Regions from separate parts of the Streptomyces sp. NPDC001093 genome, predicted to be linked through region 1. Evidence: riboswitches for the same ligand, from Rfam matches in the RefSeq annotation. Region 1 holds a riboswitch; each other region holds the start of a gene.
The links. Region 1 has a riboswitch for cobalamin ahead of ABT288_RS29025 (CbtB domain-containing protein). Riboswitches for the same ligand answer to the same signal wherever they lie in the genome.
Positions count from the first base shown of each region.

Region 1 (7,247 bases):
CCGCCGAGGCCGCCGCGGCGACGGGCCTGCCGGCCGGCATCCCCGTCACCACCGGCACCATCGACGCCTGGGCCGAGGCCCTCAGCGTGGGTGCTCAGCACACCGGTGACCTGATGCTGATGTATGGCACGACCATGTTCCTGATCCACACCGTGCCGAAGCCGCTCACCAGCCCGTCGCTGTGGGGCACCGTCGGCGCCCTGCCCGGCACCCGCAACCTGGCCGGCGGCATGGCCACCTCGGGCGCCGTCACCAACTGGCTGCGCGATCTGTTCGCCGCCGGCGACCACGCCGAACTGACCCGCCTGGCCGCCGAGTCGGGGCCCGGCGCGGGCGGGCTGCTGATGCTCCCGTACTTCTCCGGCGAGCGTACTCCGATCATGGACCCGGACGCCCGCGGGGTGATCGCCGGACTCACCCTGTCCCACACCCGCGGCGACCTCTACCGGGCCGCGCTGGAGGCCACCGGCTTCGGGGTACGCCACAACATCGAGGTCATCGAGGAGGCGGGCGGCGACATCCGCCGCGTGGTCGCCGTCGGCGGCGGCACCCAGGGCGCCCTGTGGACTCAGATCGTCTCCGACATCACCGGCCGGCCGCAGGAGCTGCGCAGCACGACGATCGGCGCGAGCTACGGCGGTGCCCTGCTCGCGGCACAGCTCGTCGGGGACGCCGGGATCGACGACTGGAACCCGGTGCGGGAGACGGTGACGCCGTGTGCGGAGCGGCGGCGGCGGTACGACGAGCTGTACGGCCTGTACCGGCGGCTGTACCGGGAGACTTCGGCGACCGTGCATGCCCTGGCCCCGCTGCAGGAGCGCTGAGCCCTTCCGAGTCCCAGGCCAAGGGGCTCCGCCCCTTGAACCCCGCCAGGGGTCTCCGCCCCCTGGCCCCCCGGCCTATGCCCACCCACCACCCGTCTCGGTCGGCTGGAAAGGCACCGAACCCGACTCGGTCGGTTGGAAGGGCGCCCGACCCTACTCGCCCGACTCGGTCGGCCGGAAAGCCACCGGGCCCCCAACTCACCCCATCCGCACGACCGGAAAGGCACCGGCCCCCCAACTCGCCCCACCCGGAGGGCGGGAAAGCCACCGGCCTCCCAACTTGCCCCACCCGGACGCCGGAAAGGCACCGGACCCCGACTCGCCCCACCCGGACGGCCGGAAAGCCACCGGACCCCGACTCGCCCCACCCGGACGGCCGGGGGTGGCCCCGCCCCCCATACGCACACCCAACGGAGATCGCATGACCACGTACGCCCTGCCCGTCCCGAGCCGGCCCGTTGCCGCCGAGCCGCGGACCGTCTACACCGTGGCCAGCGGTGACCTGCGCCCCGCCGCCAACGTCACCTGCTGGCCGACCCAGGAGAAGCTGGAGAAGGACCTCGCCGCGGCGCTGACCGACCTCGGGTGGCAGGTCCGCCGTGGGCATGCCTTCGACGCGGCCAAGGGGCACGGCTTCATCGACAGCCAGCGCGCGGGCATCGAGGTGTTCAGGACACTGCCGAAGGACGCGCCGCTGATCGTCGTGGAAGGTGTCTGGCAGTACAGCCACCACGTCCTGGCCGGGCTGCGCGACCACCGGGGACCGATCCTGGTCGTCGCCAACTGGAGCGGCGAATTCCCGGGCCTGGTGGGCCTGTTGAACCTCGCGGGCAGCCTCACCAAGGCCGGGCGCGCGTACTCCGTGCTGTGGAGCCCGGACTTCACCGACGACTGGGCTCGCGACGGCCTGCGTACCTGGCTGGAGACCGGCACCCTCACCCACGACACCAGCCATGTCCGGCCGTTGCCGCCGCTGCCCGAGGACCCAGAGACCGAACTCGGCGTGGCCCTGGCCCGGCAGCTGCGCGAGGAGAAGGCGATCATCGGTGTCTTCGACGAGGGCTGCATGGGCATGTACAACGCCATCATCGACGACGAGTTCCTCAACCCGCTCGGCATCTACAAGGAGCGGCTGTCGCAAAGTGCCCTGGTCGCCGAGATGAACAAGGTCTCCGACGAGGAGGCGCAGGTGGTCCGCGCCTGGCTGGACCACGCCGGCATGACCTTCCACACCGGTACGGACGAGGCCACCGAGCTCACCGACGCCCAGTTGCTCAGCCAGTTCAAGATGTACATAGCCGCGCTGCGCATCGCCGACGACTTCGGGCTCGACGCGGTCGGCATCCAGTACCAGCAGGGCCTGAAGGACACCGTCCCGGCGAGCGACCTCGCCGAGGGTCTGCTCAACAACGTCCAGCGCCCGCCGGTGTTCAGCCGCGACGGGGCCCGTGAGCTGTACGCCGGCGCGCCGCTGCCGCACTTCAACGAGGTGGACGAGGGTGTCGCCGTCGACTCCCTGGTCACCAACCGGATCTGGACGGCGATGGGCCTGGACCCGGCCACCACGCTGCACGACATCCGCTGGGGCGAGGAGTACGACGGCCGGTTCGTGTGGGTCTTCGAGATCTCCGGCTCGGTGCCCGCCTCCCACAACGGCGGCTACCACAAGTCGTACAGCATGCGGCAGCCCCCGATGTACTTCCCGCTCGGGGGCGGCACGCTCAGCGGGGTCTCCAGGCCGGGTGAGGTCGTCTGGTCCCGGGTGTTCCTGATGGACGGCCGGCTGCATGTCGACCTCGGCCGGGCCACCGCGATCGAGCTGCCGGCGGAGGAGACCCGGCGCCGCCTCGAGGCCACCACCCCGCAGTGGCCGATCATGCACGCGGTGCTGCACGGTGTCAGCCGCGACCAGTTCATGGCCCGCCACCGCGCCAACCACCTGAACGTGGCCTACGCCCCCGACGCGGAGACGGCCGACAGGGCGCTGCGCGCCAAGGCCGCCCTCTTCGCGGAGCTGGGCGTCGAGGTCCACCTGTGCGGAGACGTGGCGCTGTAGCGGACCGGCGGGCGGCCGTCTGTCCGACGAGCGCGCCCGCCCAGGACTTCGCGGTGTTCCGCCCGGCCCCCGTACGGGCGGAGCACCGCGAACCAGAGGAGGGGGCCGACGGTGCGGGTGAGCCGGGAGGGTGTGTGGACCGATGTCACCGGTCTGCGGGTGACGCCGTCCTGTCCGATGCCTTCGGCCGCCGGTACGAACCCGACGTACGTCTTCGGCTTGGAGGCCTGTTTCCGCTGAACCGCGGACTCCTGCCCGGCAGGAGGGCGCGCGGCGTGGACCGCTACAGCCCCTTGACGGTCTCCTGGATGAGGTCGTGGCCGAGATCGAGGCGGACGCCGTCGGGATTCCTCAGCCCTGCGTCGGAGTACCAGGAGGCATCCGCCTCCGGGTGCGGCCCGACGACTCCGACCCGCCCCTTGCCGTACGGCGCGACGACAGCGGCGGCCGTGCCGTTGTCGTACCTGGCGAGTACGGACACGTCCGCACCGCCGGCCGGCACGAAGTACGGCCCGTCCTGGAAGTACATGTGACGCCGCTTGCCCTTCCAGGTCACCGGCACGAGCGTGTCCGTCGCGTCATGGACCGAGGCGCGCGGTGAGGTGATGTACTGGTCGGTGTCGCCGGGCAGCAGGCCGAACCCCGGGTCCTTGTCGGCCAGATAGCCGCCCATGCAGAATCCGAGGTAGCGGCCGCCGGCCCGCGTCCAGTCACGGATCGCCCCGGCGGCGCCCCTCAGCTTCGTCCAGGTGCCGCCGAGATCGTCGTTGCCGCCGGGCTGTGCGTAGACGTCGGCGTCCGCCAGACCGGCCGCGGTCAGGGGGACGTCCTCGTCGGGGCCGACGTAGGCGACCGTGAACGGACGCGGGGCCTTCTTCAGCACCGCGGCGACCGCCTCGGCGCATCCGTCACAGGCCGCGGGCCCTCGGTAGACCAACGCCAGCAGCGGCTCGGCCGCCCGCGGGGAGGAACCCGTCCCGGCACAGGCGGCGGCCGTCCCGGTGAGCAGGGTCGCGGCCGCGGCGGGAAGGACCCGGCCGAGCAGCCGGCGCCGGTCGATGGAGGGAACGGGAGGTATCACGTGCCGCCGCCTGTTCTTCCGGAGGAACCGAGCCACCCCATGATCGCCAGTCCGTGCGGTGCGCCGCAAACCCCCGGCCGGCCCGGTCGTCGGCCGGGCCTTGTGTGCCGTGCGCGGATGCTGGTACCTCTGAACCACGTGACCAGCCGAGTCCTTCTCCTCTCCCCCGCCATGAGCGCGTCGCTGCGCCAGGCCCGCTTCGACGACGGCGGCTCGATCGACGGCAGCGGAGCGGCACGTGCCCGCTCGGCGGCCGGAACCCTGCCCTCCGCGGTCCGTGTCCTCACCTCCCCCGGCGTGCGCTGCCGGGAGACGGCCGCGGCGCTGGGCCTCGACGGCCTGCAGGTACCGGAGTTGGCGGGTCTCGACGTGGGCCGCTGGCGCGGGCGCACCCTGGAGGAGGTGGGGGCCGCCGAGCCGGAGGCGGTGGACCGCTGGCTCACCGACCCCGAGTGCGCACCGCACGGGGGTGAGTCCGTGCGGGATCTGTGCGGACGGGTCGCGCGCTGGCTGGCCGAGGCGCAGGAGTGGGAGGGCCGTACGGTCGCCGTGGTCGAGCCGGAGGTGGTGCGGGGGGCCGTCGTCCATGCGCTCGGCATGCCCGCGGCCGTCTTCTGGCGCCTCGACGTGCCGCCGCTGACCGTGACGGAGCTCAGCGGCCGGGCCGGGCGCTGGAATCTGCGGCTGGGGTGTCCGCTTGCCGCGGCGGAGGCCGATTAGGCGGAACGGCACAGGGCTCGGCGGGCGGTTCCGCCGGGCCCTGTGCCGTACGCGGGGAGTCAGTGCGCGGCGGGAACCGCTCGCCGGTTCGCGGCCGTAACCGGCTTGGGGTTCAGCAGCCGTTCGGCCAACTCGCCGAAGGCGAGGCCGAATCCGGCCCACAGAGCGGTCTGGATCGCCAGTGCCGAGAGCCGGAACCGCCACAGCAGGGTGGCGGGGAAGCCCTTGGGCACCTCGTTGACGGCGGGCAGGAACTGGTAGGCCAGGCCGATCACGACGGTGAACGCGATCACTGCGGCCACCGTGGCCCACCAGGTGCCCAGGCGCGGGGCGAGCCGCTTGCCCAGGATGGTGGCGGCGACCGCCAGCAGGACGCTGAGCAGCATCATCAGGAAGTACAGGGTGGTCCGCTTGCCGATGGTGTCGGGGTTGCCGACCGACGGCGGGTTGGCCGGGTACTTCAGGAACGGGACGACGTACACGGCGAGCAGCGCGCAACCCGACAGCAGCAGTGCCGTGGCGCGCGGGCCGAAGCGGCCCACGCGGCCGAGGGCGAAGCAGAAGGCGAGCGCGGCGATGCCGCCGAAGGCGACGCCGTAGACGAGGACACCGGTGGCGAGGCCGGCGGTCGACTGCAGGGAGCGGGAGACGACCTCCATCTCGTGCTCGTGGGAGTGAGCCTGCTCGAAGCTGATGGCCTTGTCGACGTTCGGCTCACCGAGCACGTAGGCCACGACCAGGGCGAGCACACCGGCCGCGAGACCGGCGAGCATGCCCCGGACGAGAAGGTTCCGTACGGTTGCGGAGTTCATGGGCGCGGTGTTCGTCGCGTCAGTGGCAGGGGAAGCCCAGCAGGTGGCGGGCGTCGTGCACCCACTCGTGGACGTCCGTGCCGTTGAACACGGAGGTGGCGCCCTGCTCGGCGCCGACGAAGTAGAGCAGGATCAGCATGAGGATGCCGAAGAAGACCGCCCAGGGAGCAATCGCCTTCAGCGGCAGCTGGGCGGGAACGACGGGGGTGGTGGCTGTCGGCTGGGCGACGGTCTGCGCCATGGCAGGACCCTCCTCTGGGAGTTCGCGTCCCATCTCGGTGGTGCACAGGACGACGACCACGGGTCTGACTCACGAGCCCCTGGGGGTCCCGCATACAGTGGCGCGACCGTGCCGGATTCCCACCGGCTTCCGTTTCGCCGTCATCGATATCGGATCGACCGTACCGCGTGACGCGCGCATGACCAAGACCGCCTCTCTCCCAAGTGATCTTCCTCTCCCACCTGGTGGGACGGTACGGGACCGGTGGGTCAGCGGGAATCCGTGCGGCGCCGCGGCGGGGTGAAGGCGTACAGGCCGAGGATGTCCGGTAGGGGGGCCACTCCGGGGCCGCCGGAGCGGACCCAGGTGACGATGTCCTCGGTCGCGTCGGGGTCGTTGACGAGCCCGAGCCACACCGGCCGCGCGCCGGCGGCCCGGCCCGCGGCGGACGGCTGTACGACGACGACGTTGGCTTGGTCGCACACATCGAGGCAGTCGGAGATGCGCACCGGCACCTCCGCCCGCAGACGCGCGGTCTGCGCCGCGTGATCGACCCCGGTCACCTTGGGACTGCCGCAGCAGCAGTCCCGGCACACGACGACCCGGCACGGTGCCGCGCCGCTCCCCGCCACGGCGTCGTCCGACGCCTCTTCCGCCGGCCTCTCGGGCACGCCGCGTCACTCCCCGCCGTCGCCTTGTGTCGCCGGTCATCATTCCACGGCGGAGAACACCCGGTTGCGGAGGGCGTGTTCGGCCGTGCACGTGGCGGGAAAAAGGGTTGGGCGGGTTGATCATCGATCTGTTAGCTTGCAGTTGACCGTGTACCAGCCGAGGAGGTGAGACCCATGAACGCTGCATTCGTGTGGGTGCTCCCCCTCGTCGTCACGGTCGGGCGATCGACGTAGGTGTCGCCGGGAGCGCCTCGACAACAAGGCACTCCCGAAAGGCAACACGCCATGAAATCTCTGCAGTTCATCTCCGAGTCTTCCGCCGACGGCGTGATCGAACGCGACTTCACCCTGGGCGAGGTCCCCGGTGTCCTCTGGTCGCCCGCATCCGGCGCGGACCGTGCGCCCCTGGTCCTGATGGGCCACGGCGGCGGCAACCACAAGAAGCATCCTGCGATGGCGGGTCGTGCGCAGCTCCTGGTGAGCGGCTGCGGCTTCCACGTCTCCTGTATCGACGCGCCCGGTCACGGCGACCGGCCGCGCACGGCACACGACGAGCAGGAGATCGCCGAGCTGTTCCGGGCGAGGGCGGCGGGCGAGCCGGAAGGCCCGGTCGTCGTGCGCTACAACGCCCACCTGGCGGAGCTCGCCGTACCCGAATGGCAGGCGACCCTGGACGCCCTCCAGGAGCTTCCGGAAATCGGCGCCGATGGGCCGGTCGGCTACTTCGGCATCAACATGGGCACCGCGATCGGCGTGCCGCTGGTGGCGATCGAGCCCAGGATCACGGCCGCGGTCTTCGGTCAGCACTGGCCCGACGTCCTGGCGGAGAAGGCGAAGCAGATCACCGTCCCGATCGAGTACGA
Region 1 is NZ_JBEPBF010000068.1:45,396-52,642, forward strand. Features, by position in the region: gene ABT288_RS29000 (FGGY-family carbohydrate kinase) at 1-824, shown strand, start outside; gene ABT288_RS29005 (fucose isomerase) at 1,246-2,880, shown strand; gene ABT288_RS29010 (BPL-N domain-containing protein) at 3,164-3,961, opposite strand; gene ABT288_RS29015 (histidine phosphatase family protein) at 4,100-4,681, shown strand; gene ABT288_RS29020 (CbtA family protein) at 4,741-5,493, opposite strand; gene ABT288_RS29025 (CbtB domain-containing protein) at 5,513-5,734, opposite strand; cobalamin riboswitch at 5,772-5,909, opposite strand; gene ABT288_RS29030 (hypothetical protein) at 5,983-6,345, opposite strand; gene ABT288_RS29035 (alpha/beta hydrolase family protein) at 6,670-7,247, shown strand, end outside.

Region 2 (7,247 bases), on a different contig from region 1:
ACGGTCGTCCAGCCAATGACCTCGAACGATTGCCTGGGTAAATGGAAAGCTTCTCGCTGATCCTCGCGATAGTGGTGGTAACCGCTCTCGCGTTCGATTTCACGAACGGTTTCCACGACACCGCCAACGCGATGGCCACCACCATCTCCACAGGCGCCATGAAGCCCAAGATCGCGGTGGCCATGTCCGCCACCCTGAACCTGGTGGGCGCCTTCCTCTCCGTGGAGGTCGCCAACACGATCTCCAAGGGTCTCGTCGACGAGAAGGGCATCCGTCCCGAGGTCATCTTCGCCGCCCTGGTCGGCGCGATCCTCTGGAACCTGGTGACCTGGCTGGTGGGCCTGCCCTCCAGCTCCTCGCACGCCCTGATGGGCGGTCTGATCGGCGCCACCGTCGCCTCCGCCGGCTTCGGCGCCGTGCACGGCGACGTCCTGGTCACCAAGGTGCTGCTCCCGGCGGTCGCCGCGCCGATCGTGGCGGGCGTCGCCTCGATGCTGGCCACCCGGTTCTCCTACGGCATCGGCGGCAAGGCCGACGGCGAGGCCACCCGCAAGGGCTACCGCGCCGGCCAGATCGCCTCCGCCGGCCTGGTCTCCCTCGCCCACGGCACCAACGACGCCCAGAAGACGATGGGCATCATCACCCTCGCCCTGATCGCGGGCGGCGCCATCGCCCCGGGCTCGAACCCTCCCACCTGGGTCATCCTCTCCGCCGGCCTGGCCATCGCGCTCGGCACCTACATCGGCGGCTGGCGGATCATCCGCACCATGGGCAAGGGCCTGACCGACCTGGAGCCGCGCCAGGGCTTCGCCGCCCAGACCAGCGCCGCGACCGCCATCCTGGCCTCCTCCCACCTGGGCTTCTCCCTGTCCACCACGCACGTCGTCTCCGGCTCGGTGATGGGCGCCGGCCTCGGCCGCAAGGGCGGGGTGGTCCGCTGGTCCACCGCGACCCGCATGGCCGTCGCCTGGGTGCTCACCCTCCCGGCCGCCGCGCTGGTCGGCGGGGGCGCCGAGGCCGTCACCGATCTCGGTGACTGGGGCACCGCCGTCGTGGCCGTCTTCCTGGTCGCCGCGAGCGCCGCGATCTGGAAGATCTCCCGCCGTGAGGTCGTCGACCACACCAACGTCGTGGCCGAGACCGAGGAGCCGGCCGGCGTGGTGACCGCCGCCATCGCCGCGGTGACCCCGCCCCCGGCGGGCCTGATCACCGAGGACCTGACGGCCACGATCGCCTCCCCGGCCGCCACCGAGCCCGCGCCCGAGGCCGCCCCGCCGGCCGCGACCGTCTGACCCCGGCCCCACCGGTAACCAAGGAAGCAACCCCATGAAGATCGACTGGTCGGCCCTCGGCTCCGTCTTCGGCGCCAGCCTCGTGTTCACCGTGGGCCTGGTGGCCCTGTTCACCCTCGGCATCAACGGTCTGGCCCGGCGCGAGAAGGCCGCGGCCCAGGGCGACTCCGCCGCCCTCGCCGTCACCGGCGCCTACGTCTGCTTCGCGGCCTGCGCGGCGGCGGTGGCGTACGGCATCTTCCTCATCGTGTCCAAGTCCTGACGGACCGCCACGAACCAGGCAGCACGAAGGCTCCCCTCCCAGCGTGACGGAGGGGAGCCTTCGCCGTACCCACAGGCCACGGGCGTCCCGCGATGTGGGGATCGGCACACTCTCCCCTCGCAGGTCAACGGCAAGTTGACGGCCGTTCCGGGCGCGTGGTGGACTGCCCAGGCCATGTACGGCGGCAAGAGAGGAAGCCGGTGCGAATCCGGCGCGGTCCCGCCACTGTCACCGGGGAAGAAACCCCGGGAGCCAGGAACTCTCACCGCCGAATCTCGTCGAACCAGGGCGCGGACACCCTGAGTGAGGACATCGATCGCCATGCCCGGCTGCCGAAGGACAAGGACCCGCACCAGGCCCGCTCCTGTACCCATGGCCGGCTGAGCCGATGGGTGCCGATCGCACTTTCGCGTACGGCGCCGCCGCCGGTCTTCTCGGTGACCTGCTCCTCGGCGATCCGCGCCGCGGGCATCCGGTCGCCGCGTTCGGACGTGCGGCCGCTGCCGTGGACCGCGCGTTGTGGCACGACCACCGCGGCTGGGGCGCCGTGCACACCGTCGTGTGCGCCGGTGGCGCCGTCGCACTCGGCACGCTGGCCGCACGCGCCGTACGCCCCTGCCCCGCCGCCTCCGTCGCGCTGACCGCCGCCGCCACCTGGGCGGTCGTCGGCGGTACGTCGCTCGCCCGGGAGGCCCGCGCCATCGGGCGCTCCCTGGAGTCCGGGGACGTCGAGGCGGCGCGGGCGCGGCTGCCGCACCTGTGCGGCCGGGACCCGCAGGCGCTGGACGCCGACGGGATCGCCCGGGCCGTGGTCGAGTCGGTCGCCGAGAACACCTCCGACGCCGTCGTGGGCGCCCTGGTGTGGGGGGCCGTGGGCGGGGTGCCCGGGCTGCTGGGCTTCCGGGCCGTCAACACCCTGGACGCGATGGTCGGTCACAGGTCCCCGCGTTACCGGCGCTTCGGCTGGGCCTCCGCCCGGCTCGACGACGTCGCGGGCTGGCCGGGGGCCCGGCTCACCGCCGTACTCGCCGCCGCGGCCGGATCCGACCCGCGGGGTGCCCTGCGCGCCTGGAAGGCCGACGCCCACCAGCACCCGAGCCCCAACGCGGGCCCCGTGGAGGCCTCTTTCGCGGGCGCCCTGGGCGTGCGCCTCGGCGGCACGCTCTCCTACGGCGGCCGCGTCGAGCACCGGCCCGTGCTCAACGGCGACACCGGCCGGGCCGTCCAGGTCACCGACATCGACCGGGCCGTACGGCTCTCCCGCCGCGTCGGCGTGCTCGCGCTCGGCACCACGGTCGCCGCGCGCCTCCTCGTCAATGGTGTCGTCAAGGGTCTGAAGGGACGTGGGAAGTGAACGGGGGACTCCTCGTCGCCGGCACCACCTCCGACGCCGGCAAGAGCGTCGTGACGGCCGGGATCTGCCGGTGGCTGGTGCGCCAGGGCGTGAAGGTGGCGCCGTTCAAGGCGCAGAACATGTCGCTCAACTCCTTCGTGACCCGCGAGGGCGCGGAGATCGGGCGGGCGCAGGCCATGCAGGCCCAGGCGTGCCGGATCGAGCCGACCGCGCTGATGAACCCGGTGCTGCTCAAGCCGGGCGGCGAACAGAGCAGCCAGGTGGTGCTGCTGGGCAGGCCCGTGGGCGAGCTGAGTGCCCGCGGCTATCACGGCGGACGGCAGCAGAAGCTCCTCGGCACGGTGCTGGACTGCCTCGCCGAGTTGCGGGGCACGTATGACGCGGTGATCTGTGAGGGGGCGGGCAGCCTGGCCGAGATCAATCTGCGGCGCACCGACATCGTGAACATGGGGATCGCGCGGAACGCGCGGCTGCCCGTGCTCGTCGTCGGCGACATCGACCGCGGCGGCGTCTTCGCCTCCTTCTTCGGCACCGTCGCCCTGCTCTCACCCGAGGACCAGGAGCTGGTAGCCGGGTTCCTGGTGAACAAGTTCCGCGGCGATGTCTCCCTGCTGGAGCCCGGGTTGGAGATGCTCCAGGGCCTCACCGGGCGACGCACCTACGGTGTCCTCCCGTTCCGGCACGGGCTCGGTATCGACGAGGAGGATGGGATGGGGGTCCCCCCGCGCGAGCGAAGCCGAGCGTGGGGGAGGGTCTCGCTGCGCGGCACGGTCCGCGAGTCGGCCGTGACCCCGCCCGCCGGCGAGGACGTGCTGCGGGTCGCCGTGTGCGCGATCCCGCTGATGTCCAACTTCACGGACGTGGACGCGCTCGCCGCCGAACCGGGGGTCGTGGTGCGGTTCGTGGACCGGCCGGAGGAACTGGCGGACGCGGACCTGGTCGTGGTTCCGGGCACCCGGGGCACGGTCCGGGCGCTGCAGTGGCTGCGGGAGCGGGGCCTCGCGGACGCCCTCGTGCGGCGGGCCGCCGATGAGAGGCCCGTCCTCGGCATCTGCGGCGGCTTCCAGATCCTCGGCGAGCACATCGAGGACGAGGTCGAGAGCCGCGAGGGGCATGTGGCCGGCCTGGGGATCCTGCCCGTGCGGGTGCGGTTCGCCCGCGAGAAGACCCTGACCCGGCCGGCCGGCGAGGCGCTCGGCGAGCGGGTCGAGGGGTACGAGATCCACCACGGGGTCGCCTCCCTGGAAGGAGGGGAACCCTTCCTGGACGGCTGCCGGGTCGGCCGGACCTGGGGCACCCACTGGCACGGCTCGCTGGAGTCGGACGGCTTCCGGCGGGCCTTCCTGCGCGAGGTGGCCGCCGCCGCGGGCCGCCGCTTCGTGCCCGCGCCGGACACCTCCTTCGCCGCGCTGCGCGAGGAGCAGCTCGACCGGCTCGGCGACCTGATCGAACAGCACGCGGACACGGACGCGCTGTGGCGGCTCATCGAGTCGGGCGCGCCGCAAGGACTGCCTTTCATCCCACCGGGAGCGCCTGCATGAGCACAGTGTTGTTGTTGTCGACCGCCGACACGGATCTGCTGGCGGCCCGGGCCTCCGGCGCGGACTACCGCATCGGCAACCCGACGCGGGTGGACGTCGAGCAGGAGCTGCCGGGGCTGATCGAGGGCGCGGACCTCGCCGTCGTACGGCTGCTGGGCGGCAAACGGGCCTGGGAGGACGGGCTCGCCGCGCTGAAGGCGGCCGGGATCCCGACCGTGCTGCTGGGCGGCGAGGCCGTGCCCGACGCCGAGCTGATGGCCGAGTCGTCGGTGCCGGCCGGTGTGGTGGCCGAGGCACTGAAGTACCTGGTCGAGGGCGGGCCCGCGAACCTGCTGGAGCTGTCCCGGTTCCTCTCGGACACCTTGCTGCTGACCGGCGAGGGCTTCGAGGAGCCGCGGAAGATGCCGGAGTACGGCGTCCACGGTGATCGTGCGCTCGTCGACGGACGCCCCACCGTGGGCGTGCTCTTCTACCGGGCCCACGAGCTCAGCGGCAACACCGCCTTCGTGGACACCCTGTGCGACGCCGTAGAGGCGAAGGGCGCCAACGCGCTCCCCCTGTACTGCGGTTCGCTGCGCGGCGCGGACGCCGGGCTGTACGAGCTGCTGGGGAAGGCCGACGCGCTGGTCGCGACCGTGCTGGCGGCCGGCGGTACGCACGCCTCGCAGGCCTCGGCGGGCGGTGACGAGGAGTCCTGGGACATCGGCGCGCTCGCCGACCTCGGCATCCCCGTCCTGCAGGGGCTCTGCCTCACCTCCTCGCGGGCCGCGTGGGAGGAGTCGGACGCCGCGCTCTCCCCCATGGACGCGGCGATGCAGGTCGCGATCCCGGAGTTCGACGGCCGGCTGATCACCGTGCCGTTCTCCTTCAAGGAGCAGGGTCCGGACGAGGTCCCGGTGTACGTCGCCGACCCGGAGCGGGCCGTGCGGGTGGCCGGAATCGCCCTGCGGCACGCGCGGTTGAAGCACAAGCCGAACGCGGAGAAGAAGATCGCGCTGGTCTTCACCGCCTACCCGACCAAGCACTCCCGGGTCGGCAACGCGGTCGGCCTGGACACGCCCGCGTCGGCGGTCCGGGTCCTGGACGCCCTCCGGGAAGCCGGCTACGGCCTCACCGAATACCCCTCCGGCGGCGACGAGTTGATCCACCGGCTCATCGAGGCCGGCGGCCACGACGTCGAATGGCTCACCGAGGACCAGCTGGCGGCGGCGCCCGCGCGGGTGCCGCTGGCCGACTACCGGGCCTGGTTCGAGAAACTGGACCCGGACCTCAGGGAAGCCATGGTGGAGGCCTGGGGCGAGCCGCCGGGCGGCCTGTACGTCGACGGCGACGACATCGTGCTGGCATCGCTCCAGTTCGGGAACGTCGTGGTGATGATCCAGCCGCCGCGCGGATTCGGCGAGAACCCGATCGCGATCTACCACGACCCCGACATGCCGCCCTCGCACCACTACATGGCGGCCTACAGGTGGCTCGACCACAGCTTCGGCGCGGACGCGATCGTGCACATGGGCAAGCACGGCACGATGGAGTGGCTGCCGGGCAAGGGGCTGGGGCTCAGCGCCGGGTGTGCGCCGGACGCGGTCCTGGGCGACCTGCCGCTGATCTACCCGTTCATCGTCAACGACCCCGGCGAGGGCACCCAGGCCAAGCGGCGCGGGCACGCCACGGTGGTCGACCACCTGGTGCCGCCGATGGCGCGCGCCGACACCTACGGCGACCTGGCCAAGCTGGAACAGCTGCTCGACGAGTACGCGCTGGTCTCCGACCTGGACCCGGCGAAGGCCCCGGCGGTCCGCGCCCAGATCTGGACGCTGGTCAAGGCGGCCGAGCTGCACCACGACCTGCATGTGGACGAGCAGCCGGACGACGAGGCGTTCGACGAGTTCGTCATGCACATCGACGGCTACCTGTGCGAGATCAAGGACGTGCAGATCCGCGACGGCCTGCACATCCTGGGCGGCGGCCCGGTCGGCGAGCCCCGCGTGAACCTGGTGCTGGCCGTGCTGCGGGCGTCCCAGGTGTGGGGCGGCCGGGCGAACGCCCTGCCCGGGCTGCGGTCCTGCCTCGCCGCCCACTTCGGTCTGGACGAGAAGGAGTTGCTGGGCGAGCCCGGTACTCCGGTGAAGGTGCCGGTGGAGCTCACGGACCTGGTGGAGGGCCCGGCTCGGACCGCCTCCGACGCGATCGACCTGCTGGAGCAGCTGTGCCGGCGGATCGCGGAGGGCATGGAGGAGCGGGCCTGGGACCGCACGGCCGTACCGGCGATCCTCGGTGATGCACTCGGCACCCAGCTCGCCGACGCCGCCGCGGTGCTGGAGTTCGCGTGCGCCGAGGTCGTGCCGCGGCTCGCCCGCACCACCGACGAGATCGGGCACATCCTGCGGGCGCTGGACGGCGGTTACGTCCCGGCGGGCCCCTCCGGCTCCCCGACCCGCGGTCTGGTCAACGTGCTGCCGACCGGCCGGAACTTCTACTCGGTGGACCCCAAGGCCATCCCGTCGCGGCTGAGCTGGGAGGTCGGCCAGTCGCTCGCGGACTCCCTGGTGCAGAGGTATCTGCAGGACACGGGCGAGTACCCGCAGTCCGTGGGCCTGACCGTCTGGGGCACGTCCGCGATGCGCACCCAGGGCGACGACATCGCCGAGATCCTGGCTCTGCTTGGCTGCCGTCCGGTGTGGGACGACGCCTCGCGCCGGGTCACGGGCTTCGAGGTGGTCGCGCTTCAGGAGCTGGGCCGGCCGCGCATCGACGTCACGGTCCGTATCTCCGGGTTCTTCCGGGACGCGTTCCCGCAC
Region 2 is NZ_JBEPBF010000016.1:100,392-107,638, reverse strand. Features, by position in the region: gene ABT288_RS11225 (inorganic phosphate transporter) at 42-1,292, shown strand; gene ABT288_RS11220 (hypothetical protein) at 1,327-1,554, shown strand; cobalamin riboswitch at 1,697-1,838, shown strand; gene ABT288_RS11215 (cobalamin biosynthesis protein) at 1,943-2,908, shown strand; gene ABT288_RS11210 (cobyric acid synthase) at 2,905-4,449, shown strand; gene cobN (cobaltochelatase subunit CobN) at 4,446-7,247, shown strand, end outside.
Region 2: linked by a shared signal. The riboswitch ahead of ABT288_RS11215 (cobalamin biosynthesis protein) and the one ahead of ABT288_RS29025 (CbtB domain-containing protein) in region 1 are both predicted to bind cobalamin.

Region 3 (7,247 bases), on a different contig from region 1:
CGCCCGTGCGCATCCTGCGTGCGCGCTGCTGCCGCAGTCGTGCGACGAGCACGGCGTGAGCACCTTCGTCTGGCGGCGCGAACGGCCCTTCCACCCGCAGCGCCTGTACGCGGCGCTTGAGGACCTGACCTGCGCCGCCGCGCGCAGCCGGGGGCGGTGTAGGAAGCGGTCGCTCGGTGCGATGCGTCGGAGCGTCAGCGGCGGACGAGCTCCCGGACGGCGATCAACCCGATCCGAGGCTGCCGGGTCAGCGGTCCCACCCGGACCAGTCCCACGTACTCGTCCACGTGCCTTGCCACCGCGTACTTCGACGGGTCGAGCACGGTGGTCCCCGCCGGGCGGGGCAGCACCGCGGCCGGCATCGTCTGCCATCCGACGGCGGCCTCGACCTCGTCGCGGATGAGGATGAGGCGGTCCAGGGCGCGCAGCGGCGGTCCCGGGCCACCGTCACCTGTTCATGCTCACTGCTCTCATCGCCGCAGCGGTTCGGTCGTCCGTGTGCGCCACCCGCTGGACGAGTGGATTCCCTTCCTCGACTTCGTCCAGGCAGAGCCCGCCCGCTTTCCGCAGTGGTGTCGTCAGCCGGCGTCGGCGGTGTGGGTGCCCCAGCGTTCCTCGACCTTGGCCAGGCGCCAGTAGCCGATGGCCACGGCCCAGACGACCACGAACAGGCCGACGATGACGTAGCCGACGTTGTCGAGGTTCAGTCCCGCGATCCAGCCGCTGACGCCATCGCTCAGCCTGAGCTTGTCGTGCAGGACGCCGACCAGTTCGATGGTGCCGACGAAGAAGGCGACGGCGATGGAGAGGCCGGTGATGGTGAGGTTGTAGAACACTTTGCGGACGGGGTTGGAGAACGCCCACTGGTAGGCGAAGTTCATGAAGGTGCCGTCGAGGGTGTCGAACAGGCTCATACCGGCGGCGAAGAGGAGGGGCAGGCACAGGACCGCGTACCAGGGGAGGCCGGCGGCGGCGCCGTTACCGGCCAGGGCCAGGAGCAACACCTCGGTCGAGGTGTCGAAACCGATGCCGAAGACGAAGCCGAGGGGGAACATCTGGCCGGGGCGGCGGACGGACCTGGTGAGCCGGCCCAGGATGCGGTTCATGAAGCCGCGTGAGTCGAGGTGGGCTTCCAACTCGGCCTCGTCGTACTGCCCGTTCCGCATGGCCCTGAAGACACGGGCGATGCCGACCAGCGCGACGAGGTTGAGGGCGGCGATCAGGTACAGGAAGCCGCCGGAGACCGTGGTGCCCAGGGTGCCGAGGACCTGGTGGGTCCGGGAGTTGTCGTTCATCAGGGTGCCGGCGAGCTTGGCGCCGCCGGCGACCAGCGCCGCCATGACGACGACCACGCTGGAGTGGCCGAGCGCGAACCAGAAGCCCACCGAGAGCGGTCGCTTGCCGTCGGCCATCAGCTTGCGGGTGGTGTTGTCGATCGCGGCGATGTGGTCGGCGTCGAACGCGTGCCGCATGCCGAGGGTGTAGGCCGTGATGCCGAGGCCCACCCCGAACGCCTTGCTTCCGACCTCGTAGTGGCGCGGGACCACGAGCAGGAAGAGGATCCCGAAGGCGACCACGTGCAGGGCGACGATCACGGCCAGGAGGCCGGCGGTTCGGACGGTGTCCTCGCGCCGCCAGCGGAAGGAAGGGGAGACGGCGGTTTCGGGCACGCCTTCGGGCATGGTCATACGGTCACGCTCCAGCACCTCGTGGATCAGCTTCGTGCTGCCGTGGCCGGTCTCCTGGCTGACGGGTCATCGCGCCCGCCCCTGCCTTCCCGGCCGCGAGGCCAGTGGCAATGCATGGGGCGGGAACTCCCCGATCACAGTGGCGAGGGCCGCTCCGGACTGAGCCCCTGAGGGGCTGTCACCGGTCTTCCCGAACACCACGGCCCGCTCACCCTAGAAGGCCGGAGGCCGAGGCTGCAAGGCTGCATAATTGTGCAGGTATTGAAGCGGGATTTCGCGGACTGCGATGATGGGTCCATGCATCTCGTCCCCGCGGAACGCGCCGGGCAGCGGATCATCGACGGCCATCGGGTCTGCGATGCCATCGCGGCCGTCGGTGAGCCCGAGCGTGTACGCGTCTGGGCCGACCGCTTTTCTCTGCTGTCGGATCCCGGGCGCCTGGCCCTGCTGCTCGCCCTTCACGAGGCCGGTCCGATCGCCGTCTCCGACCTCGCCGTCGCCACCGGCATGAGGGACACCGCTGTGTCCCAGGCTCTGCGCCTGCTGCGAACCGCGGGCATCGTCGACGGCGAGAAGGACGGCCGAATCGTGCGCTACCGGCTCGTCGAGGGCCCGACGGCCGCGCTGCTCGAACACTGCGTGTCCCGAGAAGCATGACGAGATCAGCGGCCGCACGCGATCGCGGCAAGTGTCGCGCGACGCTCCCGCGCAGATACGGCCGCTCGGTTCAGGCGTGTGCGTGCCCGGTACGACGGCGTGTGACCCAGCCGAGGATGATGTCCACCGCGAGGAAGCCGGCGAGCGGGACCCCGAGCAGCGGGACGTAGTAGCCGACGACGGCGACCACCGCGACGCAGGGCACCAGCACGTACACCGGCACCTGCCGCCAGGCACCGCGGGGAATCGGGCGGCCGAAGGCGGAGCCGCGGCCGCGCTGCCACCACATGCGGTAGCCCCAGAGGATGAGGAGGACCAGGGCCAGGGCGAGGCCGGCCAGCGCGATCTGGTTCACGAGGCCGAACAGGGTGCCGGTGTGGGCGTCGATGCCCCACCGGGTCAGTTTGGCCAGCACCGGGTAGTCGGAGAAGCGCAGCACGTCGGTGACCTTGCCGGTGGCCGGGTCGACGGCGATCGAGTCCTGCTTCTCCGGCCAGCTGCGCTGGATCTGCCGTACGACATAGGCGGAGGAAGAGTCCGCGGGCGGCACGATCTCGACCGGGTCGGACAGACCCTCGGCGCGGGCCGTCTTCAGGACGGCGTCGAGACCCACGTCGGACCGTGCGCCGGAGTGCGAGCCCATGTCGATGCCGTTCATGTCCATGCCCGCCATGGAGTCGTGTCCCTCGTGCCCTCTGCTCACCGTCGCGGTGACGGACGGCGTGGACTGGCCGAGGGCTTCGCGGAGGTCGCCGATGTTCGCTCCGGCGTAGGCGGACCAGGTCAGGCCGGTCGCCGACAGGAAGAACAGGCCGCCGGCCGCCCACACACCCACCGTGCCGTGCAGGGTCAGGGAGCGTCGCCGCCCTGCGGTGCCGCGCACCTTGCGGCGGGCGCGGCGCCGGCCGAACCACAGCACCAGGCCGCCACCCGTGATCACCCACAGCCAGCTGGCGGCGAACTCGCTGTACAGGCGGCCGGTTTCGCCGAGATGCAGGTCGCGGTGGAGCTCGTCGATCCAGGTGCGCAGCGGCAGGGCGCCGGTGGAGCCGTACTGCTCCAGCGCGCCGCGCACCTTGCCGGTGTACGGGTCCACGAACACGGCGAGGGTGTGGTCGGCGGCTGTGCCCTTCACTCCGGACAGCAGTACGCGTGTGGTCGCATCAGGCTGCGGTGACGGCCGCACGGCGGAGATGGTGCCCTCGGGGTGGGCCTTGCGGGCGGCGGCCACCTGCCGGGAGATCGGCAGCTTGTGGTCGCCGACCGGGACGGTCAGTTCGTGGGCGTACACGATCTTCTCGGCCTGGAACGAGCCCGCGTACAGCAGTCCGGTGACCGCCGCGACGAGCAGGAACGGCGCGACGAACACGCCCGCGTAGAAGTGCAGGCGCAGCACCAGCGGGTGCAGCGTGCGCAGGGCCGAGGGAGCCGCCCCGGAAGAGGGGTCCAGGGCCGGCTCACCGGCATCGCGGGCCGTGCGGGGTGGGGCGGTGGTGGGCGGTTCGACGGACATGGGGGCTGCTCCTGCGGCGTACGGGTGTCACGTCAGCTGTCGGCCGAGTGGAACGGTGAGTTCCGCGCCGTTGGTGTGATGTGGAACACCCGGTCGGTCGCGAGGGTCGGGCGGCCCGGCGTCTCAGCGACTGGAGCAGGGAGTCGCCGATGCGGGCCGCCTTCGCCTTGCCCTGCGGCGGTCGGTCAGGCGATGCCGTCCAGCTTGCCTGCCTTGGCGTCCGCGACGATCGATGAGAACTGGTCGGCGCTCATCTGGACGTGCTGGCCGAAGTCGTCGGTCAGGACGATGCGGCGGTCGGTGGGGGCGGCCGGGTCGACGAACAGCTGGGGACAGCCGCAGTCGCAGTTGCCGCAGAACGTGGCGACGGGCTCCAGCCCGCTGGTGTCGGTCATGCTGATCCGCCTCCGTGGCATGGGGTTTGCGGCACTCCGGTGTCCGGACGGACCGGTGGCCGCGGGGGACTGTCCCGGGGATACCCGGCGTGGACGAGGCGGACGCGCGACCCCGTGGTGTGCAGGGGGCGCGGAGGCGGTGGGTGTGCACCCGTGCTCCTTGGAGTGCTACCGGTGCTTCGATTTCGCAGAGGTGGCTGGGAACTGAACGGCACTCGCGTCCGACTCGTAAGGAGGAGGCAGGTCGACCAGGTATGAGTCCGTGGGCGGTGATGCGTGTGCCTGGGCCGGGGGAGAGATCCTTTGGGCACGTGGCAGCATCAGGTGCTGTGAGTGTGTCCCTGGCGGTGCGGAGCGTGCGCGCGGCGGTGTTCGCCGTGCTGTGCGTGCTGCTCGCTGCCGTAGGGCATGTCATGGCCACGGGCATGGCGCCGCCGGTGTGGATACAGATCGCCTCGTTCGTGCCCGTCTTCGCGGTCGGCTGTCTGCTGGGTGGCCGTGAGCGGTCGCTGGCCGCCATTGGCATGGGGACTCTGGCCGGACAGGGCGGGTTGCACCTTGTCTTCCACGCCGCCGAGCCCCATCACGCGGCAATGGTCATGCACGGCATGCGGATGGTCCAGGCGCCCCATGCACTGACACCGCACGCCACCGCCGCGCATGCCGGGGCGGCCCTGCTGCTGACCTGGTGGCTGCGGCGCGGTGAGGTGGCACTGTGGTCGCTGCTGCGGTGGGCGGTCGCGTTCGTGCCGGGGCTTGCCGCCTGGTGGCAGGTGGCCGGCGGGGCGTGGCGTGCGCCGGCCGGACCAGGGCTGGTGCGTCGGGCTGTCGGTGAGCCGTGGGGGTTGCGGCAGGTACGGCTGAGGTACGCCGTTCACCGGCGGGGGCCGCCGATGGGGATGTCGTACGCGCTGTCGTACGCGATCTGAATCCGACATCCCTTCTTCCGTACGGAGATCCCTCACCTCATGTCCAGGACCCGCACCACCCTGCGCCGCGCCGGCGCCGTCACGGCCCTGACCGCCGCCGGACTTCTCGCTGCCGCGGGCGTCGCCTCCGCGCACGTCACCGTCCACCCCGACAGCTACGCCAAGGGCGCCACCGACGGCGTGCTGACCTTCCGTGTCCCGAACGAGGAGGACAACGCCTCCACCACCAAGGTCCAGGTCTTCCTGCCCACCGACCACCCGGTCCTCGGCGTGCTGGTCCACCCGCAGGACGGCTGGACCGCCCAGGTCACCAACACCAAGCTCAAGACGCCCGTCAAGACCGACGACGGCACCATCACCGACGCCGCTTCCGAGATCACCTTCACCGGAGGCAAGATCGCGCCGGGCCAGTACGAGGACTTCAACGTCGCCTTCGGTCAGCTGCCCGACGACACCGACCAGCTGTCCTTCAAGACGCTGCAGACGTACTCCGACGGCAAGATCGTCCGCTGGATCGAGGAGGCCCAGGGCGGCCAGGAGCCGGAGAACCCGGCACCCGTGCTCAAGCTCACCGCCAAGGGCGCGGAGGACGGCGGTGTCGCTTCGACCGCCTCGCCGGCCGGTGCGAAGGGCTCCGACAGCGCCAAGCCGACCACCTCGGCCGGCGACTCGACCGCCCGCGGTCTCGGCATCGCCGGGCTGGTCGTCGGCGTGCTGGGCCTCGCGGCGGCGGGCTTCGCCGTCGTGCGCGGCCGTTCCGCCGGGCCCCGGGCGGAGTAGCGCACCTGCCCTGCCGACGGTAGCCGCCGGCAGGGCCTCGTTCCGTCGCCGCGGCCTCTGGGCACAGTTGTCCCTCACGTGACGCGGACCACAACGTTGCTCCGGAACTCGATGCCCGGAGGCCCCGACTCCTGATGCAGTACGGCGCGATCCGACCGACACCGTACGACGTGATCTGGAGACGCGGTTGATGGACGAGCCCCGGCAAATCTCCTCCGGCGCGGGTGCGGTGTTGCGGAAGCTGGTGCCTCCGCCCGCCCTGTGCGGATTCCTTCTCCTGCTGGCGCTGGTGTTCACGGTGTCGTACGCCGTCGGTGCCGCTGCGGGACCCGTCGCGCCCGGCATGCACGGCACCGGCACGAGCCGGGGGGACGGCGATTCCGGCGGGGGAGGCGGCACGGACGACATGGGGGACATGCACGGGGGTGGCCACTGATGGGCGGGGAACCGGTCGCCGTCGACCTGGTGACGACCGACCTGACCGTCGGCGGCATGACGTGCGCGGCCTGTGTGAGGCGCGTCGAGAAGAAGCTCGGCAAGCTGGACGGGGTCACGGCGACCGTCAATCTGGCCACCGGACGGGCCCGTGTGAGCCACCCGCCGCGGATCAGCCCCGAGGAACTCGCCGCCGCCGTCGAGAAGGCCGGCTACACGGCCGCCCTGCCCGAACCGCCCAAGCCGCCCAAGGAGCCCGAGACGCGCGAGGGCGAGGACGCTGGCGAGCCCGAGCCCGAGGAAGCTCGCCAGGAGCGGGACCGGCTGCTGATCACCGCGCTGCTCGCAGTGCCCGTGCTCGTGCTGTCGATGGTGCCGGCGCTGCAGTTCCGCAACTGGCAGTGGCTGTGCTTCGCGCTGGCTGCACCGGTCGCCGTCTGGGGCGCGTTGCCCTTCCATGTGCGTGCGGTGCGTGGGCTTCGGCATGCGGCGGCGGCCATGGACACCCTGGTGTCGCTCGGTGTGGTGGCGTCCTTCTCCTGGTCCGCCTACGCGCTCTTCCTCGGCGGTGCCGGGGAGCCCGGCATGCGGATGCCGTTCACTCTGGTGCCCTCGGCTTCGGACGGCGCGGCGCACGTCTATCTCGAAGCGGCCGTCGGTGTACCGCTGTTCGTCCTGGCGGGGCGGTTCCTGGAGGCTCGGGCCCGGCGCGGGACCGGGGCGGCGCTCAGGTCCCTGGCTCAACTCGCCGCCAAAGAGGTGACGGTCCGCGAAGGCGGCGTGGAACTGCTCATCGCCATCGAACGGTTGAGAGCGGGGCAGGTCTTCGTCGTGCGGCCGGGGGAGCGGG
Region 3 is NZ_JBEPBF010000024.1:13,659-20,905, reverse strand. Features, by position in the region: partial or broken gene ABT288_RS14920 (CobW family GTP-binding protein) at 1-157, shown strand, start outside; partial or broken gene ABT288_RS14915 (GNAT family N-acetyltransferase) at 213-431, opposite strand; gene nicT (Nickel transporter NicT) at 579-1,688, opposite strand; cobalamin riboswitch at 1,716-1,936, opposite strand; gene ABT288_RS14905 (metalloregulator ArsR/SmtB family transcription factor) at 1,986-2,345, shown strand; gene ABT288_RS14900 (PepSY-associated TM helix domain-containing protein) at 2,416-3,858, opposite strand; gene ABT288_RS14895 (hypothetical protein) at 4,044-4,253, opposite strand; gene ABT288_RS14890 (hypothetical protein) at 4,583-5,182, shown strand; gene ABT288_RS14885 (YcnI family copper-binding membrane protein) at 5,222-5,962, shown strand; gene ABT288_RS14880 (hypothetical protein) at 6,153-6,398, shown strand; gene ABT288_RS14875 (heavy metal translocating P-type ATPase) at 6,398-7,247, shown strand, end outside.
Region 3: linked by a shared signal. The riboswitch ahead of nicT (Nickel transporter NicT) and the one ahead of ABT288_RS29025 (CbtB domain-containing protein) in region 1 are both predicted to bind cobalamin.

Region 4 (7,247 bases), on a different contig from region 1:
ACAGGTGATCAGCGAGGGGACGGAGCCCGTGGCATGTCCGAAACGCCTGAAGTGAAACCACCGGTGGTGACACCGGTCCGCGTGATCATCGGCCTGTGTCTCGTCGCGCCCTTCGTGGCGACGCTCTGGGTCGGCTCCTACGCCAAGACGGACCCCGCCCTCATCGGGATCCCGTTCTTCTACTGGTACCAGATGCTCTGGGTGCTGATCTCCACCGCACTCACGATGACCGCGTACAAGCTGTGGCAGCGCGACCAGCGCGACCGCGCCGCCCATGCTTCCTCCGCTTCCCCCGCTGCCGAGAAGGGTGGTGACGCGAAGTGAAGAACGGCGTCAACGGCGTCGCGCTCGGCGTCTTCATCTTCTTCTTCCTGGCCGTCACGGTCATCGGCTTCCTCGCCGCACGCTGGCGCAGGGCCGAGAACGAGCACTCCCTGGACGAATGGGGCCTGGGCGGACGGTCGTTCGGCACCTGGATCACGTGGTTCCTGCTCGGCGGCGACCTGTACACGGCGTACACCTTCGTCGCCGTGCCGGCGGCGATCTACGCGGCGGGCGCGGCCGGCTTCTTCGCGGTGCCGTACACGATCCTGGTCTACCCGCTGATCTTCACGTTCCTGCCCCGCCTGTGGTCGGTCAGCCACCGCCACGGCTATGTGACCACGTCCGACTTCGTCCGGGGCCGCTTCGGCTCCAGGGGCCTGTCGCTGGCGGTCGCGCTGACCGGCATCCTCGCGACGATGCCGTACATCGCGCTCCAGCTCGTCGGCATCCAGGCGGTGCTGGACGTGATGGGCGTCGGCGGGGACAGCAGCACCAACTGGTTCGTGCGGGACCTGCCCCTGCTGATCGCCTTCGGCGTGCTGGCGGCGTACACCTACTCCTCCGGCCTGCGCGCCCCCGCCCTGATCGCCTTCGTCAAGGACGCGCTGATCTACATCGTCATCGCGGTGGCGATCATCTACATCCCCATCAAGCTGGGCGGCTTCGACGACATCTTCGCCAAGGCGGGCCACGCGTTCAGCCAGGTCAACCCGGCGACGGGCAAGCCGCGCGGCGCGCTCGTGCCCCCGCAGACCGGCCAGTGGACGTACGCCACCCTGGCCCTGGGCTCCGCCCTCGCCCTGTTCATGTACCCGCACTCGATCACCGCGACCCTGTCCTCCAAGAGCCGTGACGTGATCCGCCGCAACACCACGATCCTGCCGCTGTACTCCCTGATGCTCGGCCTGCTGGCGCTGCTGGGCTTCATGGCGATCGCGGCCGGGGTCAAGGTCACCAACGGCCAGCTGGCCATCCCGCAGCTGTTCGAGAACATGTTCCCGGACTGGTTCGCGGGCGTGGCCTTCGCGGCGATCGGCATCGGCGCGCTGGTCCCGGCGGCGATCATGTCCATCGCGGCGGCGAACCTCTTCACCCGCAACATCTACCGGGACTTCATCAAGCCGGACGCGACGCCGAAGCAGGAGGCCCAGGTCTCCAAGATCGTCTCGCTGCTGGTGAAGGTCGGCGCGCTGGTCTTCGTCCTCACCATGGACAAGACGGTCGCCATCAACTTCCAGCTGCTGGGCGGCATCTGGATCCTGCAGACGTTCCCGGCCCTGGTCGGCGGCCTGTTCACCCGCTGGTTCCACCGCTGGGCCCTGCTCGCCGGCTGGGCGGTCGGCATGGCGTACGGCACGGTCGCCGCGTACGGTGTCGCCTCCCCGACCCAGAAGCACTTCGGCGGCTCGGCCAAAGAGATCCCCGGCATCGGCGAGATCGGCTACATCGGCCTCACCGCGTTCGTCCTCAACGTCGTGGTCACCGTGCTCCTCACCTTCGTCCTCAAGGCCGCGAAGGCCCCCGAGGGCGTCGACGAGACCGAGCCGGAGGACTACACGGCGGACGCGGGCGAGCCGGGGGTACAGGTGGAACTGCCGCCGGCGACGGCGGGCGCCGGTCACTGAACGACTGTCGTACGACGGGCCGCCGGAGGAGAATCCGGCGGCCCGTTGTCGTACCCCTACGGCACACTCGGTGCCATGGACTTCGTGATCCGGCAGGCGACGCCGGGCGACTACGAAAGCCTCGGCGAGATCACCGCCCAGGCCTATCTTCAGGACGGCCTCCTGGACTTCGGAGAGGGCGACTCGTACCTCGGCGAGCTGAGGGACGTGGCGAAGCGCGCCGCCGACGCGGACGTGCTCGTCGCCGTGGAGGACGGCAGAGTGCTCGGCGGGGTGACCTTCGTGCCGTCCGGCGGTCCCATGGCCGACATCGCGCGCCCCGGGGAGGCCGAGATACGGATGCTGGCCGTCGCCCGGACAGCGCGTGGCCGGGGCGTCGGCGAGGCCCTCGTGCGGGCCTGCGTCGACAGGGCGCGGACCATCGAGAGCTGTGTGCGGATCGTCCTGTCCACCCAGCACACCATGCACGCCGCCCACCGCATCTACGAACGGCTGGGTTTCGTTCGCACACCCGAGCGGGACTGGAATCCGCTGCCGGAGCAGCTCGACATCACCCTGCTCACCTACGAGTTGACGCTGTCAACCACCCCTCGTTGAGGCGACGGGCTTGCACAACGGGCGTCACTGGCGGTGGCGCTGCGTCTGCGTCCTGCCTCACCCCGCTGCTCCGGGGGTGGGGCGGGGGCCGTTGACTGGGCCCCGCATCGCCACAACTCCCGCGCGCGAGCGCGGATGTTGCGGGAGCCGTTCCGGTCCGCGTGATCAACGAATCCGCAGGACCGGCATGCGAAGCGGGCCTGGGAGACCCGGTTCGCCTTGTCCATGTGCCCGCACTCTGCGCAGGTGCGGGGGGTGTACACCGGGTCGACGTACACCACCGGTACCCCCGCCCGGCGGGCCTTGTACGCGATGAACTGCCCGAGCTGGGCGAAGGCCCAGCTGGAGTGGGTGGCCCGTTGGGGCCACATGCTTCGCAATCTTGTGACTGATGCAGGTCTTCTTGATCACATGTTGGGCAGCTTGTGCCCCCAGCCCCCAGCCCCCACCTGGACTTCACTTCGCCGTACGTGCGCTGCCGCAACTCGAAGTTGCGCTTCACATCCTTGTCGAACGCCACGCGACTACACCAGGTCGCAGCCTCGTTGCAGGCGCGCGGAGTCGCCTCAAGTGCCGCCGCCTGCAAGGGCGTCGGCACGCACCTGCACGTTCACAGCGGATCACTCGATCGAGCGACTGATCTGGCTGCACGACCGTACGCCCGAGAAAGACCCATACCTGGATCCCTCCGTACCGGTTATATCCGGGGAACACGCTCCGAAGCCGCCACAACACAACATCTGGGGGTGACACGACAGCCCGCCACTAGATGTATGCTCATCCTCGCTGTCGCCGCAGGGGAATCCGGTGTGAATCCGGAACTGTCCCGCAACGGTGTACTTGTGCATGTCCGTTCCCAGAAACGCCGTGCACAGGAGTCAGTCCGAGGACCTGCCGGCAGCGCACCCGGCCGTCCGGTCCGGGTGGCCTTCAGACGTCCGGGCCTCGTGGGATGGGCCGGTGGACGCGACGCCGTGCGCGCTCGTGGCTGCCCCCTGCCCTCCACAAGGCCCCCGTGCCGATCGAGGGAGAGCCCCACGTGACCATCGCGCCAGCAGATCCGGCTTCAGCCAGCGGCCTGGAGACCGACGGTCCCGGTACCGCGTTGCTGCGGACCCTGACCGAGCTGACCGCCGACCTCCCCGACGCCGACCCCGGCCGGGTCGCCGCCGCCGCGCTGCGCGGCCGGTCCGCTCGGGCCGACGAGGCGGAGTTGCGCGAGCTGGCCACCGAGGCCGCCGCCGGGCTCATCTCCGAGGACCCCGCCTACTCCCGGCTGGCCGCCCGGCTGCTGACCCTCTCCATCCGCGCCGAGGCCGCCTCGCAGGGCGTGACGTCCTTCACCGGGTCCGTGGCCGTGGGGCACCGCGAGGGGCTCATCGCCGACCGCACCGCCGACTTCGTGCGGCTGCACGCCGAGCGGCTCGACGCGCTGGTCGACCGCCGGGCCGACGACCGCTTCGGCTACTTCGGCCTGCGCACCCTGCACAGCCGTTATCTGCTCCGGCACCCGATCACCCGCAAGGTCATCGAGACGCCCCAGCACTTCATGCTGCGGGTCGCGAGCGGCCTGGCCGAGGACGACACGACCCGCTCCGTGGACGAAGTGGCCGCGCTCTACGGGCTCATGAGCCGGCTCGACTACCTCCCGTCCTCCCCCACGCTCTTCAACTCCGGCACGCGGCACCCGCAGATGTCGTCCTGCTACCTCCTCGACTCCCCGCTGGACGAGCTGGACTCCATCTACGACCGCTACCACCAGGTCGCCCGGCTCTCCAAGCACGCCGGCGGCATCGGTCTGTCGTACTCCCGTATCCGCAGCCGCGGTTCGCTGATCCGCGGCACCAACGGGCACTCCAACGGCATCGTGCCGTTCCTGAAGACCCTGGACGCCTCGGTGGCGGCCGTGAACCAGGGCGGCCGGCGCAAGGGCGCCGCGGCCGTCTACCTGGAGACCTGGCACTCCGACATCGAGGAGTTCCTGGAGCTGCGGGACAACACCGGCGAGGACGCCCGCCGCACGCACAACCTGAACCTCGCGCACTGGGTCCCGGACGAGTTCATGCGCCGGGTCAACGCCGACGCGCAGTGGTCGCTGTTCTCCCCGGCGGACGTGCCGGAGCTGGTGGACCTGTGGGGCGAGGAGTTCGACGCCGCCTACCGCAAGGCCGAGGAGGCGGGCCTGGCGAAGAAGACCATGCCGGCGCGTGAGCTGTACGGCCGGATGATGCGCACGCTCGCGCAGACCGGCAACGGCTGGATGACCTTCAAGGACGCGGCCAACCGCACCGCCAACCAGACGGCCCTGCCGGGGCACGTGGTCCACTCCTCCAACCTCTGCACGGAGATCCTGGAGGTCACGGACGACGGGGAGACGGCGGTCTGCAACCTGGGTTCGGTGAACCTCGGTGCCTTCGTGGCCGACGGGGACATCGACTGGCAGCGGCTGGACGACACCGTCCGCACCGCCGTCACCTTCCTCGACCGCGTGGTCGACATCAACTTCTACCCGACCGAGCAGGCGGGACGGTCGAACGCCAAGTGGCGTCCCGTCGGCCTCGGCGCGATGGGTCTGCAGGACGTCCTCTTCAAGCTGCGCCTGCCCTTCGACTCGCCGGAGGCCAAGGCCCTGTCCACGCGGATCGCCGAGCGGATCATGCTCGCCGCGTACGAGGCCTCCGCCGACCTGGCCGAGCGCAACGGCCCGCTGCCGGCCTGGGAGAAGACCCGTACGGCCCGGGGTGTGCTGCACCCCGACCACTACGGCGTCGAGCTGACCTGGCCGGAGCGCTGGGCGGCCCTGCGCAGCCGTGTCGCCGAGGTCGGCATGCGCAACTCCCTGCTGCTGGCCATCGCGCCCACCGCCACCATCGCCTCCATCGCGGGCGTGTACGAGTGCATCGAGCCGCAGGTGTCGAACCTGTTCAAGCGCGAGACGCTGTCCGGTGAGTTCCTGCAGGTCAACTCCTATCTGGTGCAGGACCTGAAGGAGCTGGGCGTGTGGGACGCGCGCACCCGGGAGGCGCTGCGCGACTCGGGCGGCTCGGTGCAGGACTTCGCGTGGATCCCGGCCGACGTACGGGCGCTGTACCGCACGGCGTGGGAGATCCCGCAGCGCGGCCTGATCGACATGGCGGCGGCGCGCACCCCGTTCCTGGACCAGGCCCAGTCCCTGAACCTCTTCCTGGAGACGCCGACCATCGGCAAGCTCTCCTCGATGTACGCCTACGCCTGGAAGTCGGGGCTGAAGACGACGTACTACCTGCGTTCCCGCCCGGCGACCCGCATCGCCCGCGCGGCCCAGGGCCAGGCGCAGCCCCAGAAGACCATCCCCGTCCAGCAGGTCGCCGACCCCGACGCGGTCGCCTGCTCCCTTGAGAACCCCGAGTCCTGCGAGGCCTGCCAGTAATGACCGCTCCGACCACCACCCGTAACACGAACCTGCTCGACCCGGGCTTCGAACTCACCCTCCGCCCCATGCGCTACCCGGACTTCTACGAGCGCTACCGGGACGCGATCAAGAACACCTGGACCGTGGAGGAGGTCGACCTCCACTCGGACGTCGCCGACCTCGCGAAGCTGACGCCCGAGGAGCAGCACCTCATCGGCCGCCTGGTCGCCTTCTTCGCGACCGGTGACTCGATCGTCGCCAACAACCTGGTGCTGACGCTGTACAAGCACATCAACTCCCCCGAGGCGCGGCTCTACCTGAGCCGTCAGCTCTTCGAGGAGGCCGTGCACGTCCAGTTCTACCTGACGCTCCTGGACACCTACCTGCCCGACCCGGACGACCGGGCGGCGGCCTTCGCGGCCGTCGAGAACATCCCGTCCATCCGCGAGAAGGCGCAGTTCTGCTTCAAGTGGATCAACAAGGTGGAGAAGCTGGAGCGGCTGGAGACGAAGGCCGACCGCCGTCGCTTCCTGCTCAACCTGATCTGCTTCGCCGCGTGCATCGAGGGCCTGTTCTTCTACGGCGCCTTCGCGTACGTCTACTGGTTCCGCAGCCGGGGCCTGCTGCACGGTCTCGCCACCGGCACCAACTGGGTGTTCCGCGACGAGACGATGCACATGTCCTTCGCCTTCGACGTGGTCGACACCGTCCGCAAGGAGGAGCCGGACCTGTTCGACGACGAGCTGGGGCAGCAGGTCACCGACATGCTGAAGGAGGCCGTGGAGGCCGAGCTGCAGTTCGCGCGCGACCTGTGCGGCGAGGGCCTTCCGGGCATGAACACCGAGTCGATGCGGCAGTACCTGGAGTGCGTCGCCGACCAGCGCCTCGGCCGCCTCGGCTTCGCCCCGGTGTACGGCTCGGAGAACCCGTTCTCCTTCATGGAGCTGCAGGGCGTCCAGGAGCTGACGAACTTCTTCGAGCGCCGCCCGTCGGCGTACCAGGTCGCGGTGGAGGGCACCGTCGACCTGGACGAGGACTTCTGAGCCGGCGCTCCGTTTCGGGGATACGCCTACCGGCGCGCGTTCCGGGGCCCTGAGGCCGCCTGAGCGCGCGCCGGTACCAGGTGTCCTGCCCCGGCGCTCCTACCAGGGCAGCGGCCTCAGCAGCAGGTTGTGCGGGCGGAGCGTGATACCCACGCGGGTGGTGTCGTCGGACCCGGCGACCTGCTCGAAGCGGTACTTCGCCGAGATCGCCGCGGTGATCAGGCTCAGCTGGGTCATGGAGAAGTGGTCGCTGGGGCACTTGCGGTT
Region 4 is NZ_JBEPBF010000067.1:6,673-13,919, reverse strand. Features, by position in the region: gene ABT288_RS28595 (DUF3311 domain-containing protein) at 34-324, shown strand; gene mctP (monocarboxylate uptake permease MctP) at 321-1,949, shown strand; gene ABT288_RS28585 (GNAT family N-acetyltransferase) at 2,025-2,546, shown strand; gene ABT288_RS28580 (zinc ribbon domain-containing protein) at 2,513-2,917, opposite strand; cobalamin riboswitch at 3,320-3,459, shown strand; gene ABT288_RS28575 (ribonucleoside-diphosphate reductase subunit alpha) at 3,586-5,955, shown strand; gene ABT288_RS28570 (ribonucleotide-diphosphate reductase subunit beta) at 5,955-6,980, shown strand; gene ABT288_RS28565 (bifunctional albaflavenone monooxygenase/terpene synthase) at 7,080-7,247, opposite strand, start outside.
Region 4: linked by a shared signal. The riboswitch ahead of ABT288_RS28575 (ribonucleoside-diphosphate reductase subunit alpha) and the one ahead of ABT288_RS29025 (CbtB domain-containing protein) in region 1 are both predicted to bind cobalamin.